2 regions of the Modestobacter sp. KNN46-3 genome follow, and region 2 is predicted to be linked to the other one. Evidence: predicted binding sites of a transcription regulator. Region 2 holds the regulator's gene; the other holds the start of a gene.
What was found. Region 2 encodes LexA, which represses DNA repair genes until DNA is damaged. Its sites were predicted from a motif close to TCGAACANNTGTTCGA; they were not measured.
Positions count from the first base shown of each region.

Region 1: the regulator LexA is predicted to act here: its motif matches at 2,991-3,006, upstream of G5C62_RS24855 (HNH endonuclease signature motif containing protein).

Region 1 is NZ_JAAKGN010000216.1:90-5,522, forward strand. Features, by position in the region: partial or broken gene G5C62_RS24840 (aldehyde dehydrogenase family protein) at 1-379, opposite strand, end outside; gene G5C62_RS24845 (aldehyde dehydrogenase family protein) at 379-1,818, opposite strand; gene deoC (deoxyribose-phosphate aldolase) at 1,818-2,828, opposite strand; gene G5C62_RS24855 (HNH endonuclease signature motif containing protein) at 3,024-4,220, shown strand; gene G5C62_RS24860 (alpha/beta fold hydrolase) at 4,353-5,222, shown strand; gene G5C62_RS24865 (hypothetical protein) at 5,368-5,433, opposite strand, start outside.
Region 2 is NZ_JAAKGN010000073.1:3,866-15,527, reverse strand. Features, by position in the region: gene hflX (GTPase HflX) at 1-943, shown strand, start outside; gene G5C62_RS15610 (phosphatase PAP2 family protein) at 1,050-1,778, shown strand; gene G5C62_RS15605 (hypothetical protein) at 1,750-2,817, shown strand; gene lexA (transcriptional repressor LexA) at 2,845-3,672, opposite strand; gene G5C62_RS15595 (LysM peptidoglycan-binding domain-containing protein) at 3,942-4,520, shown strand; gene nrdR (transcriptional regulator NrdR) at 4,857-5,456, shown strand; gene G5C62_RS15585 (vitamin B12-dependent ribonucleotide reductase) at 5,587-8,472, shown strand; gene G5C62_RS15580 (TIGR02587 family membrane protein) at 8,630-9,466, shown strand; gene G5C62_RS15575 (hypothetical protein) at 9,474-9,887, shown strand; gene G5C62_RS15570 (GNAT family N-acetyltransferase) at 10,035-10,610, shown strand; gene G5C62_RS15565 (hypothetical protein) at 10,799-11,413, shown strand; gene G5C62_RS15560 (AI-2E family transporter) at 11,434-11,662, opposite strand, start outside.

The DNA.
Region 1 (5,433 bases), on a different contig from region 2:
CGGCGAGCTTGTCGGTCCACCCGGCGTACCAGACCCATCGGTCGATCGCGGCGTCCACCGCGGCGCGGGCCTTGGCGGGGGAGAGCCCCTCGCCGGCGGCGACCTCCTCGGTGAACTGGGCGGCGCGGCCCTCCATCACCTCGGCGACCCGGTAGAGCACCTGGCCGCGGTTGTAGGCGGTGGCCCCGGACCACGTGCCGAACGCGCCGCGGGCGGCGACCACGGCGTCCCGGCCGTCCTTGCGGGAGGCCCAGGCGGCGTTGGCCAGGAAGTGCCCCTTGGTGTCGTGCACCTCGTAGGTGCGGCCGGACTCCGACCGGGGGAAGGCCCCGCCCAGGTAGAGCTTGTAGGTCTTGCGCACGGTGAGCCGGTCGCTCATCAGGAGTCGCTCCTCAGGTAGGCGGCGAGCCCCTGCCGGCCGCCCTCGCGGCCGTAGCCGGACTGCTTGTAGCCGCCGAACGGCGAGGTGGGGTCGAGCTCGTTGAACGTGTTGGCCCACACGACGCCGGCGCGCAGCTGGTCGGTGATCTTCAGGATCCGGGAGCCCTTCTCCGACCAGACACCGGCGGAGAGCCCGTAGGTGCTGTTGTTCGCCTTCGCGACCGCCTCGTCGGGGGTGCGGAAGGTCATCACCGAGAGGACCGGGCCGAACACCTCGTCGCGGGCGATCCGGTGGGCGGGGGAGACGTCGGTGAAGACGGTCGGCTTGAACCAGAAGCCGCGGTCGGGCAGGTCACCCTCGGGCTGCCAGCAGGTCGCGCCCTCGGTCTCCCCGTACGCGGTCAGCTCGCGGATGCGGGCCAGTTGCTCGGCCGAGTTGATCGCGCCCAGGTCGGTGTTCTTGTCCATCGGGTCACCGACCCGCAGCGTGCCGATCCGCCGCTGCAGCGAGGCGACGACGTCGTCGTGCACCGACTCCTGCACCAGCAGCCGGGAGCCGGCGCAGCACACGTGGCCCTGGTTGAAGAAGATGCCGCGGACGATGCCCTCGACGGCCTGGTCGATCGGGGCGTCGTCGAAGACGATGTTCGCCGCCTTGCCGCCCAGCTCCAGGGTCAGCCGCTTCTCGGTGCCGGCGACCGCGCGGGCGATGGCGCGGCCCACCTCGGTCGAGCCGGTGAAGGCGACCTTGTCGACGTCCGGGTGGCTGATCACCGCGCGCCCGGTCTCCCCGGCGCCGGTCACGATGTTGACCACGCCCGGGGGCAGGTCGGCCTGCTGGCAGATCTCGGCGAACAGCAGCGCCGTCAGCGGGGTGGTCTCAGCAGGCTTGAGGACGACGGTGTTGCCGGTGGCCAGCGCCGGGGCGACCTTCCACGCCAGCATCAGCAGCGGGAAGTTCCACGGGATGACCTGTCCGGCCACACCCAGCGGGCGCGGGGCCGGGCCGAGGCCCGCGTGCTCGAGCTTGTCGGCCCAACCTGCGTGGTAGAAGAAGTGCGCCGCGGCCAGCGGGACGTCGACGTCCCGGCTCTCCCGGATCGGCTTGCCGTTGTCCAGCGTCTCCAGGACGGCGAACTCCCGGGCCCGCTCCTGCAGCAGCCGGGCGATGCGGAACAGGTACTTGCCGCGGTCGGCCGGGCGCATCGGGCCCCACACCCGGGTGAAGGCGCGGCGGGCGGCGCGGACGGCGCGGTCGACGTCGGCGTCGCTGCCGGTGGCGACCTCGCTCAGCACCTCCTCGGTGGCCGGGTTGACCGTCTTGAAGGGCGTGCCGGTGCCGTCGGCGAACTCGCCGTCGACGAACAGCCCGTAGCTGGGCCGGATGTCGACGATCGACCGCGACTCGGGCGCGGGGGCGTACTCGAAGATGCTCATCAGTCGACGCTCACGTGGTCGGGGCCGGAGTAGTGGCCGGTGCGGAGCTTCTGGCGCTGCAGGAGCAGGTCGTTGAGCAGGCTGGAGGCGCCGAAGCGGAACCAGTCGGGGGACAGCCAGTCCGCACCCACGGTCTCGTTGATGAGGACCATGTGCTTGACGGCGTCCTTCGTCGTCCGGATCCCGCCGGCGGGCTTGACGCCGACCTGGCGGCCGGTGGCGGCGCGGAAGTCGCGGACGGCCTCCAGCATCACCAGGCAGACCGGCAGGGTCGCGGCGGGGGAGACCTTGCCGGTGGAGGTCTTGATGAAGTCGCCGCCGGCCAGCATCGCCAGCCAGGAGGCGCGGCGGACGGCGTCCAGGGTGACCAGCTCGCCGGTCTCCAGGATCACCTTGAGGTGGGCTCGGCCCGTCCCTTGGCGCGCACACGCCTCCTTGACCGCGACGATCTCCTCGAAGACGTCGAGGTAGCGGCCGGTCAGGAACGCGCCGCGGTCGATGACCATGTCGATCTCGTCGGCGCCGTTCGCCACGGCGTCCCGGACGTCGGCGAGCTTGACCTCCCGGCTGGCCCGGCCGCTGGGGAAGGCGGTGGCGACCGCGGCGACGTTGATGCCGGTGCCGGCCAGGGCCTCCTTGGCCACGCCGGCCAGGTCGCCGTAGACGCAGACCGCGGCGACGGCCGGGCAGGTCGGGTCCGTCGGGTCGGGGCGGCGGGCCTTGGCGGCCAGGCTGCGGACCTTCCCGGGGGTGTCCGCGCCCTCCAGCGTGGTCAGGTCGACCATCGAGATCGCCGTGTCGATCGCCCACGCCTTGGCAGTCGTCTTGATCGACCGCGTGCCCAGCACCTTCGCCCGCGCCTCGGCGCCGACCTGGTCGACGCCGGGCAGGCCGTGCAGGAACGCGCGGAAGGCGTCGTTCGAGCGGGTGACGTCGGCGAACGGGTCGGGCGGGGTGCCCGCTCCGCCGCTGGTGTCGGCCAGCGCGTTCGGGTCCAGCACGTGGGTCATGCGCGCATTCTCCACTGCGGCTCCGACGGATCGGACACGGTGCGGCGTCCATCGCCCTTCTTCCGGCTCTGCTGGGCGGTCTGTCAAGCGGCGTCTCGCATCTGTGGGCAGGCCCCTGACCTGGGGATTCGTGTTGCTCGGGACTCCCGTCGGCGTTAGTATTCGTACACACGTTCGAACACGTCGGGAGGTGTCGTGAGCGAGTTGATGTCGGCTCTCGACGCCTTGGCGGCCGAGGAGCTGCACGGGCTGACGGACGGCGGTGTGCTGGAGCGGGTCGCCGAGTTGGTGGCTGTGCAGAACCGGATCGCCGCGGAGCTGACCCGCACGGTGCGCCGCGCCGACGCCATGCAGGCCGCCGAGCACGACGGGTTGAAGAGCATGCGGTCGTGGCTGATCGGGCATGCGCGGTTGGCGCCGATGGACGCTTCGCGGATCGTGCGGTCGGGGCGGGCGTTGGAGCACTTCCCGGCCCTGTCGGCCGGGTTCGCTGACGGGTCCGTGACTGCGGCGCAGGTGAACGTGGTGGCCGAGAAGGTGGGGCCGGGCGAGGCCGCCCGCGCGGCCGAGCAGGGCATCGACCTGGCCGCGTTCGACCGGGTGTGGGCGCGCGTGGCGGCCGAGTCGCCGCACCAGTCGCTGGTCGCTGCGGTGCAGGCGTTCGAGGACGCACTCGACCCCGACGGCCCCGAGCCGGACCCGACGGAGGGGCGGCGGCTAAGCATCGCCAAGCACGCCGACGGCACGATCACCGGCCGCTTCGACCTCGACGCGGTGGGTGGGGAGAAGGTGCAGGCGGCGATCGAGTCGATCGTGCAGGCCCACCGCCCCAAGGGGGACGACCGCACCCGCGCCCAGCAGAACGCCGACGCCCTCGTGCAGTTGTGTGACAACCAGTTGGCCAGCGGTGATCTGCCGATCCTGCGGACGGTGAAGCCGCACGTGGTGGTGGGCATCGACCTGGACGACCTGATCGACCCCGCGACCGGCCCGGGGGCGGCGAGCACCGGGTTCGGGGCGACGATCTCCGCGGCGCGGGCCCGCTACCTGGCTTGTGACGGCAGCATCTCTCGGATCGTGATGGGCCCCGACGGCGTGCCCCTCGATCTCGGCCGGGACCACCGGGTGGTCACCCCGGGCCTGCGCAAGGCCGTGGAGCGGCGGGACGAGTCCTGCGTGTTCGCCGGCTGCGGCGCCCCGAGCTGGTGGTGCGACGTCCACCACCTCGTGCACTGGCTGCACGGCGGCGAGACCAACCTGCAGAACTCAGCTCTGTTGTGCGAACGGCACCACACCAAGGTGCATCACGGGTTCCGGGTGCAGCGAGATCCCGGCGGGCGATGGCGCACCTACCGCCCCGACGACACCGAGATCCTCATCGGTCGCTGCTGACCTGACGGCCTGGTCGGGCGTCCCACGACTCCGGGGCGGTCGACGACGTGTGCGCTCTGCCTGCGGCGGTGCGAGTCGGCTCGGTCGGCAAATCCGTCGCGGTGGGTCTCCGCGCCGTGGTCGGATGCCCCGGTGGAGAGGATCGTCGACGTCGCGCCGGACGTCCGGCTCTGGGTCGAGGAGACGGGCTGCCCGGACGGGTCGCCGCTGCTGCTGATCATGGGCGCCAATGCCTCGGGCCTCACGTGGCCGGCCGACCTCGTGCGCGCTCTCGGTGAGCGGCACCGCGTCATCCGCTACGACCACCGCGACACGGGACGGTCCACCTGGGCCTTCGACGTCCAGCCGTACGCGGTCCGGGACCTCGCCGATGATGCGGTCGCCGTCCTGGACGCGCTCGGCATCGGACGTGCCCACGTGGTCGGGATGTCGATGGGCGGCACGCTCGTCCAACTGCTGTTGCTCGACCACCCGGACCGCCTGCTCTCGGCCACCCTCTTCGCAACGGCAGCGTTGGAGGGCGCAGGCCAGGACGGCGCCGCTCCCGCAGCCTTCACCGACACCGACCCTCGGCTGCTGGAGCTGTGGCAGCACCTCGCGGACCCACGCGACCGGGACACGGAGGTCGCCTGGCGGGTGGGCCACTGGCGGCTGCTGAACGGTGCAGGCATCCCCTTCGACGCCGAGGAGTTTCGCCTCATGGAGGAACAGGTCATCGACCACGCCGGTCGGCACGACAACACGGCGGCGCACGCGCGAGCCGACCAGGCCGGCCTGGCCCGCGGCGCGGAACTCGCCCGGGTGACCGTCCCGACGTTGGTCATCGAGGCGCCGAACGACCCGATCAACCCACCGCCGGCGGCCCATCGCGTCGCTGAGGCCATCTCCGGCGCCACCGTCGCGACCGTGCCGGGGATGGGGCACGCAATGCCATCCGCGGTGGTGGGGCCCCTGGCCGCCGCCGTGCTGGTCCACACCGGACGCGTCGACGCCCAGCACTGACCGCGTCGGCCGGCTCCACCTCCCGACGCATCGGCACGGAGTCGTGCACGCCTCTTCCGGGGGGCGACCGGCCTTGCGCGTTCGCCGACTGTGGTGCCCGGCGTCTGTCCCTGCCTGCGTTGGCCAGTGGCGGAGATGTCCCCGGTCAGCAGCCGTCGACAGGTGGGATGACGCCGAGGAGGTAGCGGTCGTCCTCGGGGACCACCTGCCA
Region 2 (11,662 bases):
CACCAGCCGAGAGGGCAAGGCCCAGGTCGAGCTGGCCCAGATGCAGTACATGCTGCCCCGGCTGCGTGGCTGGGGTGAGTCGCTGAGCCGGCAGGCCGGTGGCCGGGTCGCCGGCGGTGGCGGCATCGGCACCCGTGGTCCGGGTGAGACGAAGATCGAGACCGACCGGCGCCGGATCCGCTCTCGGGTGAGCAAGCTCCGCAAGGAGATCGCCGGCATGGCGACCGCCCGGACGACGCAGCGCAACTCCCGCGACCGCAACGCGACGCCGAGCGTCGCGATCGCCGGCTACACGAACGCCGGCAAGTCCAGCCTGCTCAACCAGCTCACCGGGGCCGGCGTGCTGGTCCAGGACGCACTGTTCGCCACCCTGGACCCGACGGTCCGCCGCGCGCAGACGCCCGAGGGGCGCGAGTACACGATGACCGACACCGTCGGCTTCGTGCGCCACCTGCCGCACCAGTTGGTCGACGCGTTCCGCTCCACGCTGGAGGAGGTGGCCGACGCCGACCTGCTCGTGCACGTCGTCGACGGTTCCGACTCCGACCCGCTGGGGCAGATCGACGCCGTGCACACGGTGCTCAACGAGATCGACGCGTCCGCCGTCCCGGAGCTGATCGTCGTGAACAAGGTCGACGCCATGACCGAGGAGGACATGCTGGCGCTGCGCCAGGCGCTCCCCGGGGCGATGTGGGTCTCGGCCCGGACGGGCGAGGGCATCGAGGCGCTGCGCGACGTGATCGCCCAGCGGCTCCCGCACCCGCACATCGACGTCGAGGTGCTCGTGCCCTACGACCGGGGCGACCTGGTCGCCCGGGTGCACCGGGACGGCGAGGTCGTCGAGGAGGCGCACGAGGCCGCCGGGACCCGGCTGACCGCGCGCGTCGACGCCGGCCTGGCGGCCCAGCTCGACGGTTTCGCCGCGCCGGCCACCGAGGACTGACCGAGGGCCCCGCTGCCGCTCGCACGCTCGTGCCGGGCTCCTGCAGCGGGGCCAGCGGACAGCCCGGCGGATCACGAGCAGGTCACGGCCCCGGTACCGTGACGCGGTGACCAGGGGATCGGTGGACCGGACGGCGACCGCTGCCGATCGACCGGTCGCACCGGTGGTGGGGGTGGGTCGGCCGCCGTGGTGGCTGCTCCTCCTCGCCGCCCTCGTCACCGTCGGGGTCACCGTCAACCTGCTCAGCCGCGGGTGGCTGGAACGGATGGACCTGCGGGTCTCCGAGGTGACCAGTGTGTGGGCGCTGCGGGACTCGTGGGCCTACTGGCCGATCTGGGTCGTCACCCAGATCGGCGGGCGGGTGACGATCCTGGTCGTGCTGGCCGGGCTGGTCGGTTGGCTGGCCGTGCGCCAGCGGACGCTGGTGCCGCTCGTCCGCGTGGTCGTCGCGTTGGCCCTGCTCACCACCGTGGTCTACGCGTTCAAGTGGGGCACCGGTCGCACGGCCCCGGCCTTCCCCGGGTCGTTCTTCCACGCGGACGGGGCCAGCTACCCCTCGGGGCACGTGGCGAACGCCGTCCTCATGTGGGGGGTGGCCCGGTGGCAGGCCGTCGAGTTCGGCCTGCCCGCGGGCGTGCAGCGGGCCACCTGGCTGCTCGGCGTGCTGGGGCCGGTGGCGACGGGTGTGGCCATGGTGGCGCTGGACTTCCACTGGGTCACCGATGCGGTGGTCGGGCTCTCGGTCGGACTGCTGCTGTTGGGCGTGGTTCACGCACTCGACGCTGTCGCGATGTCACGCTGGGTTCGTGCCAGAGTCGGCCGACCCCAGGCGTAGCCGCGCCCCCCGCCGCAGGACGGCCGGCGCGGTCCTCTGTGCGCCCGTCGGCCTGCTGGTCGCGCTGCTGCCCACCGGGTCGGCGGCCGCCGACGACGTGGCCGCCCCGTACGGCGAGCCGACCACCCGGTGCGAGATCACCGACCCGCGGCTCCCGGAGCTCTCCGGCCTGGCCAGCGCCGGGGAGTCGATGCTCGCGATGAACGACGGCGGCGACCGCGCCGAGGTGCTGGTGCTCGACGGGGCCTGTGCGGTGGGGGAGGTGCGCACGGCGGAGGTCGACCCGTACGACCCCGAGGACCTCGCCCTCGCCGCTGACGGGACCATCTGGCTCGCCGACATCGGGGACAACGCGCAGAGCCGGGAGACGGTGGCGCTGATCGGTCTGCGCCCCGACGGGACCACCGTGCTGACCAGGCTCACCTACCCCGACGGTGCGCACGACGCGGAGGCGCTCCTGCTCGCGCCCGACGGCACCCCGTACCTGGTGACCAAGGAGGTGCTGGGCGCGAGCTCCGTGTACCGCCCCGATGCGCCCCTCGCCGACGGAGCCACCGTGCCGATGAGCGAGGTGGCGGCGCTCGGGTTCACGTTGACCGGCACCCCGGGCGGCCCGGTGGGTCGGGCCGGCCAGTTGCTGGTCACCGGTGGCGCCGTGTCCGCGGACGGCTCGCGGATCGCCCTGCGGACCTACACCGACGCCTATGTCTGGCCGCTGAGCGGCTCGGACGTCGCCGGTGCGTTGGCCGGGCCCCCGGTGCGGGTGCCGTTGCCGGAGGCTCCGCAGGGTGAGGCCATCGCCTTCGCGGCGAACGACCGGGACCTGCTCGTCGCCGGCGAGGGGCTCCCTGCGGTGGTCACCCAGGTGTCGGCCACCGGTGACCTGACGGGGGCGGCCCCGGCGGAGCCCACCGAGGCTGCCGCCGGGTCGCTGGCGACCGCCGGTGGGGTCGAGCCGCTGACCGCCGGTCTCGTCGCCGCGGCCGTGGCCACCGTGCTCGTGTGGGTCGGCGGCAAGCTCCGGCGGCGCCCGGCCTGAGCACGAGCCCGGCGCCGCTGCCCGAGGTCAGACCCGGCGGAGCACGGTGACGACCCGGCCGAGGACCGTCGCGTCGTCGCCCGGGATGGGCTCGTACGCGGCGTTGTGTGGCATCAGCCACACGTGCCCGTCGCGCCGCTTGTAGGTCTTCACCGTCGCCTCGCCGTCGATCATCGCGGCGACGATCTCGCCGTTCTCCGCGGTCGGCTGCTGCCGGACGACGACCCAGTCGCCGTCGCAGATCGCCGCGTCGACCATCGAGTCGCCCGCGACCTTCAGCATGAACAGGGTGCCCTCGCCGACCAGCTCGCGGGGGAGGGGGAAGACGTCTTCGACCGCCTGCTCGGCCAGGACCGGACCACCGGCGGCGATCCGGCCGACGAGGGGCACGTACGTGGGTCGGGGGGCGGAGGCGTCGTCGACGCCACTGGCTGCGCCGGACCCGGCCAGTGCCTCGGCCGCGGTCTCGTTCGTCGTCGTCGCGGTGCCGTCGCCGGGGAGGCGCACGTCGAGTGCGCGCGGCCGGTTCGGGTCACGGCGCAGCCAGCCCTTGCGCTGCAGCACCGACAACTGGTGGGCCACGGACGAGGCGGAGGAGAGGCCGACCGCCTCGCCGATCTCGCGGACCGAGGGCGGGTAGCCGCGACGCTCGATCGAGTCACGGATGACCTCGAGCACCCGGCGCTGCCGCTGGGTCAGGCCGTCGCCGTCGGCGGCCCGGTCGGGGAACTCCCGCACCGCCGCACCCGCTCCCGCCGCAGCGGTGGGCGCTGCGCCGTCGGCTGATGCCGTGCCGGACGCTCCACGCCGCGAAGGGCTCTTGCCGCCGCGCGCCTTCGGGCCGTCGACCGCCATGTGTCCTCCTCGTCCGGCTGCCTCGGCAGCAGTCCCCGGTGGCGCCCTGCCGTACCGACGGCCGTGTCGCCACGGCGAGCCGGGACCGCGGACGCCGTCCTCGATCGCCTCGGAACCGTATCGCCTCCGGCCGCTCCGTTCAAACAGGTGTTCGAAGAAGTCGCCGTGTCGGCGTGTTCCTGTCGGTGGCGTGCGGTAGACATCGCCCAGACGTTCCGTTCGAACGTCTGTTCGACAACCCGGTACCGCGAGACCCCTGGAGCACCCCGATGGCCAGTCCGCAGCTCGAGCTCCCCGTGGCCGCCCCGGCCTCGATGGCGGTCGTGCTCCCGTTCCCGGGGGCGCGTCAGGTGGCGCGCTCGCCCCGGTCCGTGGTGCACGGTCAGCCTGCACCCCTGCCCCGGGTGGCTCGTCCGGCGGCGGGCCGGCGAGGCGCCGGGCAGCCCGACGTGCGCCCTGGTCGACTGGTCGGCGTCGCGGGCGGGGCTGGGGTGGGCGGCGCGGGCTGCGCGAGGCGCACGGGAGCGGTCGGCGGTGCCGTCGCCCCCGGTGCGCAAGCGCCGTTGCGGCTGACCCGGCGCGGGCGGCGAGTGGTCGCCGGGCTGTCCATCGCCTTCGGGGTGTCCGTCGCCGCGGTGACGTTCGCCGCCGAGTCCGGCGGCCCCGGCGGCGGCCTGGAGCTGGCCGGTTCGACGACGGTCGTCGTCCAGTCCGGGGACACCCTGTGGTCGATCGCCGGCGAGATCGCCCCGGAGGAGGACCGGCGTGCCGTCGTCGACGCGCTCCTCGACGTGAACGGGCTCTCCGACGTCGACCTCGTGCCCGGCCAGGTGCTCGAGCTGCCCTGACCGGCGGCGCGCTGGGGCACGCCCCGGTGTGAAGGGCCCGTCAGAGGCCCTGGTGGTTGTGGCGGGAGGGGCTCCGAGGGGCGCCCGGGTCAGATGCGGAAGACGACACGCTCGCCAGGGCTTGCACACCTGTAGGGGTGGTCGTACGGTTCCACCACAACATCTAGTAGTTACAGAGCTGTAAGCCATCCACAGCCGTTCCACACGTTGTCCCCGGCGCATCCACCGGATGTCCCCGGCGCAGTCCACAGCACGGCCATCGGGTCAGGGCCCGGTCACGGTGTCACGACGCCGCGGCGAGACCTCGCGCGACACCTCGGGAAGGAGGAGATCGACATGCGCTGTCCCTTCTGCCACAACCCCGACAGCCGGGTCATCGACTCGCGGGAGACCGACGAGGGGGCGACCACCCGCCGTCGACGCTCCTGCCCGGGCTGCGGCCGCCGCTTCACCACCGTGGAGGAGGCCGTCCTCGCCGTCGTCAAGCGCAGCGGCGTGAGCGAGCCCTTCGCCCGCGGCAAGGTCGTCGCCGGGGTGCGGCGGGCCTGCCAAGGGCGGCCGGTCGACGAGCACCAGCTGGCCCTGCTGGCCCAGCAGGTCGAGGACGCGGTGCGGGCCACCGGCTGCGCCGAGATCCCCAGCCACGAGGTCGGTCTGGCCATCCTCGGTCCGCTGCGCGACCTCGACGAGGTCGCCTACCTCCGCTTCGCCAGCGTCTACCGCAGCTTCTCCTCGGTCGCCGACTTCGAGAAGGAGATCGCCGAGCTGCGCGCCGCACCGGCCCGGAGCACTCCCCGTGCCGGTGACGCGCCAGCCGTCGAGCGCGACGCCGTCGACGGCGACCAGGAGACCTCCGCGACCGAGAGCCCCGCGACCGGGACCGCCACCCGCCGGCGAGCCACCGAGCGGCCGCGACCGGCCGACACCGGCCCATGAGAACTGTCCGACCCCTCCGCTAGACAGGTCTCGACGAGGAGACCGCACGACCCGGCTCCGGCACCCGCCGGCTTCCCCAGCCGCTCCGCCCGCACCACCGCACCAGTCCGACCCAGGGAGCCCTCGCACGATGACCGAGACAGCCGACCGCCTCACCACCAGCCGGAACCGCCGCACCGCCAAGGCCCCCAGCCGGGGGAAGGGCCTGAAGGTCAAGCGCGTGTTCACCACCGCGGGGGTGCACCCCTACGACGAGGTCGTGTGGGAGCGCCGCGACGTCGTCATGACCAACTGGCGGGACGGCTCGATCAACTTCGAGCAGCGCGGGGTCGAGTTCCCGGCCGAGTGGAGCATCAACGCCACCAACATCGTCACCACCAAGTACTTCCGGGGCGCGGTCGGCAGCTCCCAGCGCGAGACGAGCCTGCGGCAGCTCATCGACCGGGTCGTCCTGACCTACGGCGCGGCCGGGCGTGAGCACGACTACTTCGCCAGCGAGGGCGACGCCGAGGTCTTCGAGCACGAGCTGACCTGGATGCTGCTGCACCAGGTGTTCAGCTTCAACTCGCCCGTCTGGTTCAACGTGGGCACGGCCTCCCCGCAGCAGGTCAGCGCCTGCTTCATCCTGGCCGTCGACGACACGATGGACTCGATCCTGAACTGGTACCGGGAAGAGGGCCTGATCTTCAAGGGCGGCTCCGGCGCCGGGCTCAACCTCTCCCGCATCCGCTCCTCCAAGGAGCTGCTCTCCTCCGGCGGCACGGCCTCCGGGCCGGTCTCCTTCATGCGCGGGGCCGACGCCTCCGCGGGCACGATCAAGTCCGGTGGCGCCACCCGCCGCGCGGCGAAGATGGTCGTCCTCGACATCGACCACCCCGACATCGAGGAGTTCATCGAGACCAAGGCGCGCGAGGAGGACAAGATCCGCGCGCTGCGGGACGCCGGGTACGACATGGACCTGGGCGGCAAGGACATCACCAGCGTCCAGTACCAGAACGCCAACAACTCCGTCCGGGTCAACGACGAGTTCATGCGCGCGGTCGAGGAGGGCACCGACTTCGGGCTGCGGGCCCGCGGCGACGGCTCGGTGATCGAGACCGTCGACGCCCGTGAGCTGTTCGGCAAGGTCACCAAGGCGGCCTGGGAGTGTGCTGACCCGGGCATCCAGTACGACGACACCATCAACGACTGGCACACCAACCCCGAGACGGGGCGGATCAACGCCTCGAACCCGTGCTCGGAGTACATGAGCCTCGACAACAGCTCGTGCAACCTGGCGTCGCTGAACCTCATGAAGTTCCTCAAGGACGACGGCACGTTCGACTCCAAGAACTTCGTGAAGGCCGTCGAGCTGATCATCACCGCGATGGACATCTCGATCTGCTTCGCCGACTTCCCGACCGCCCCGATCGGTGAGACCACCCGGGCCTACCGCCAGCTGGGCATCGGCTACGCCAACCTCGGCGCGATGCTCATGGCCACCGGTCACGCCTACGACTCCCGCGGCGGGCAGTCGCTGGCCGCCGCCATCACCTCGCTGATGACCGGTACCGCCTACCGTCGCTCGGCCGAGCTGGCCGGGGTCGTCGGTGCCTACGACGGCTACGCCCGCAACGCCGACGCCCATGCCCGGGTCATGCGCAAGCACGCTGCCGCCAACGACGCGATCCGCCCGGTCGGCGCCGACGATGCCGACGTGCTCAAGGCCGCGACCGCCGAGTGGCAGGAGTGCCTGGCGATCGGCACCGAGAACGGCTGGCGCAACGCGCAGGCCTCCGTGCTGGCCCCCACCGGCACGATCGGCTTCATGATGGACTGCGACACGACCGGCATCGAGCCGGACTTCTCGCTGGTCAAGTTCAAGAAGCTGGTCGGCGGCGGCTCCATGCAGATCGTCAACCAGACGGTGCCGCGGGCGCTGAAGAGCCTGGGCTACCAGGACGAGCAGGTCGAGGCGATCGTCGAGTACATCGCCGAGCACGGCCACGTCGTCGACGCCCCGAGCCTGCGCCCGGAGCACTACGAGGTGTTCGACTGCGCGATGGGCGAGCGGTCCATCTCCCCGATGGGCCACGTGCGCATGATGGCCGCGGTGCAGCCGTTCATCTCCGGCGCGATCAGCAAGACGGTGAACATGCCGGAGTCGGCGACCGTCGAGGAGGTCGCGGACATCTACTTCCAGGGCTGGAAGATGGGCATCAAGGCGCTGGCCATCTACCGCGACAACTGCAAGGTCGGTCAGCCGCTGTCCGGTGGCAAGGGCAAGAACGACGGCACCAAGGACGAGGCTCCGATCGCGGAGGCCGCCCCGGCCACCGCGCTGGCGCACCCGGTGCGCAAGCGGCTGCCGAAGAAGCGGACCAGCGTCACCACGTCGTTCAGCGTCGCCGGTGCCGAGGGCTACATGACCGCCGGGATGTACGAGGACGGCAGCCTGGGTGAGGTCTTCCTCAAGCTCGGCAAGCAGGGCTCGACCCTGGCCGGCGTGATGGACGCCTTCTCGATCGGGATCTCCCTGGCCCTGCAGCACGGGGTGCCGCTGGAGACCTACATCCAGAAGTTCACCAACATGCGGTTCGAGCCGGCCGGCATGACCGACGACCCGGACATCCGGATCGCCCAGTCGGTGATGGACTACATCTTCCGTCGCCTGGCGCTGGACCACCTGCCGGTGGAGAAGCGCGCCAACCTGGGCATCTTCACCGCCGAGGAGCGCTCGGCCCAGGTCGCCGGCTCCTACGGCACCTCGGCCTCGACCCCGGCGGTCGAGGAGGACGACGTCGACCTGGAGCAGCTGCGCGGCTCCGCGCCGATCGAGACCGCCAAGGTGGAGGAGAAGGTCACCCCGGCCGGCCCGACCTCGATCAAGGAGGCCCACTCCTCGGCCGAGCTGCTCGAGCTGGTCACCGGCACCGCCACCGACGCGCCGCTGTGCATGACCTGCGGCACGAAGATGCGCCCCGCCGGCAGCTGCTATGTCTGCGAGGGCTGCGGCTCCACCAGCGGCTGCAGCTGACCCCTGACCCGGGCAGCCCCCTCACCGGGGGTGCCCGGGCCGGTTCGATCGAGTGAGGCCCCGCACGGAGTGATCCGTGCGGGGCCTTGCCGTCTCCGGGCACAGCGCGGCCGTCCCCCCAGGTCGCGTCCTGGGTGTCGCCCTCTAGGTTGGCCGGGTGGCGGATCGGGGCGACCAGGCGGCGCCACCCCGGACCGAGGGCGGGCACCTGCTCGCCCAGAGCAGCGGGCGAGCGTTCGGCGGTGCGCTGCTGTTCGCCCTCCCCCTGCTGATGACCATGGAGATCTGGCAGCTGGGCCTGTCCATCCCGAGGTACCGCCTCGGCCTGCTCATGGCGGCGACCGTGCTGCTCGTCGTCTTCCTCTCCCAGCACTTCGGCGCCGGGATGCCCGGGGTCGGCTGGCCCGGCTACCTGGCCGACGCGGGAGTGGCGTTCGTGATGGCCGCGGTGGCGACGGCGCTGGTCCTCGGGGTGCTCGCGGTGATCAGGCCCGTGCAGGGCTGGCAGGACTCCTTGTCGATCATCAGCTTGGAGATGCTCCCGGCCGCCGTCGGCGCGTCGTTCGCGCGCAGCCAACTGGGCGTCGGCGGCCGGCGGGTCCCGACCACCACCTACGGCGGCGAGTTGCTGCTGATGGCGGCGGGTGCGGTCGTCTTCGCGGCCAACATCGCGCCCACGGAGGAGGTCGTGCTGCTCGCGGCGAAGATGGGCGCCTGGCACCCCGTCGCCCTCGTCGTCCTGTGCCTGGTCCTGATGCACGGCTTCGTGTACTCGGTCGGGTTCCGAGGACAGGAGCCGGCCGTCGGCGGGGTGCTGCGCTCATTCCTCACCCTGACCGTCGTCGGCTACGTCATCGCGCTGGTCGTGTCGGCCTACCTGCTGTGGACCTTCGGCCGGTTCGACGGGGTGGGTCCGGCCATGGTCGTCACCGAGGCCGTCGTCCTGGCGCTGCCGGCGAGCCTGGGCGCGGCGGCCGCCCGGCTCATCCTGTGAGGACGACGTGAGCGACGCCGATGACCGGGACGAGACCGGGACCCCCGACGGCGACACCAGCCGCGGCGAGTACCTGCTCGGCGCCCTCGGGGTGGTGGTGGTCCTCCTGGTCCTCGCCTTCCTCGTCCACCAGGCCGTCGTGCGCGACGGCGGTCCCCAGCTGTCGGTCACGGCGGCGGCGGCCCAGCAGGTCGAGGGCGGATGGGCAGTGCCCGTGGAGGTGGTCAACGAGGGCGGTCAGACCGCCGAGCAGGTCGAGGTGACCGGGGTGCTCACCCGCGACGGCAGCGAGGTCCAGCAGGCGACCGCCACGTTCTCCTACCTCGCCCCGAGCAGCCGGCAGTCAGGGGCCCTGCTGTTCTCCGAGGACCCGACCGACGGCAGGCTGGAGATCCGTCCAGCCGCCTACACACTGCCCTGACCGTCGGACGGACATCTGGACGGCCGCTGACAGCTGACGCAGGCGGCACGACGCATCCTGCGGTCGGAGCCCGTGGCTGAGCTGCCGGCACGGCTCCGGCGGGAGACGGCGGCGCGGATCGTCGGCAGGTCGTGGTGGAGTGCGTCCATGACCTGGGAGACGCACCCCGTGACCCCGGACCGTTTCGAGGACTTCGCTGACGTCGTCAACCGCACCCGCCGCGCCAACCACTGCTGGTGCCTGTCCCACCGGCTGCGTGCCGCCGAGATCGACGAGCTCGGTGGTGGGAGCCGTGAGCAGGCCATGCGACGGTTGTGCGAGCGCGAACATCCTCCGGGGGTGGTCACCTACCGGGACGGTGAACCGGTGGGTTGGTGCAACATCGGCTCGCGCGCGGAGATCACCCGACTGGCCGGCTCGCGTCTCATCCGGCCGGTCGACGACCTGCCGGTGTGGAGCATCGTCTGCGTCGTGGTCCGTTCGGGCCATCGCCGACAGGGTGTGACAGCTCCGCTGATCGAGGGAGCGGTCGCCTTCGCGGCTGCACATGGCGCGCCGGCAGTCGAGGCGCACCCGGTCGACCCCCCGGGACGCATGGACCTGACGATGTCGTTCGTCGGGACCCGGTCGATGTTCGAGCGAGCCGGCTTCCGCGTGGTCGGCACCACCGATGCCGTGGCGAGCGGGATGCCACGTCTGGTCATGCGGCGGGACCTGCGCTGACCGGCCCCCGGCCACCTCGCGCCATGCCCCGGGGTTGCGGTCGGTCGGCGGGTGCCGGAGGGGTCCGGCCCGACCGCTGCCGTCTACGTTGGCGGCCTACCTGCTGCCCCGACCGGGTAGGCCCTCGGGGACGGGCCGCCAACCGGGCGTAGACCCCCCGGCCAGCCGCTGACGAGCGAAGGAGCGAGATGACCAGGGACCACCGTCGGCTGCGAGGACCGGCTGCCGGCTGGCGCCGTCGGGCGCTCCCGCTCGGCGTGCTCCTCGTCGTCACGACGGGCCTCGTCGGTTGCGGGCAGGACCCTGCGCCGGTGGAGCCCGAGGTCACGGCCGAGGACCTCCAGGACGTCCGGGACGAGCTCGACGCGCTGGAGCGGCGGGTCGAGGCGCTGGAGTCCGAGCCCACCGCCGAGCCGACGGCCGAGCCCGACGAGAGCGACCCGACCGAGCCGCCCGTGGAGCCGACCCCGCAGTTCACCGAGGGCGAGGACGTGTCCGTGCGGGCCGAGGTCGTCGGCCTCATCGCCACCACCGACATCGGCACCGCGTTCCGCGTCTCCACCGGTTCCGGGCGCGCCGTGGCGGTGGTGTCGGCGACCCCGGTCCAGCCACTGGCGGTGCAGGACGTGGTCCGGGTCTCCGGCACGGCGACGACGGTGGACCCGGAGACCTTCGAGCGGGACTTCGGGATCGCCGCTGCCGTGGTCTTCGACGACCCGGACGCCTTCTTCGCCGGGGAGGCCGGGCAGATCGCCATCGCCGCGGACCAGGTGCAGCTGGGCGGGACGACGGCCCTCGACTGAGCCCGAGGGTGACCGCCGGGTCAGGCCGGGGGAGCCGCAGCCGGCAGCGGGTGGGCCCCGTCGAGCGGCTCGTCGGAGGCGGGGTGGGTCCGCAGGTGCTCCACGACGCGGTAGACCACCGCGAGCAGCGGCACGGCCAGCAGGGCACCCGGCACGCCGGCGACCAGGCCCCCGGCGGTGACCCCCAGCAGGATGACGACCGGGTGCAGCCGGACCGCCCGGCCCATGATCAGCGGCTGCAGCACGTTG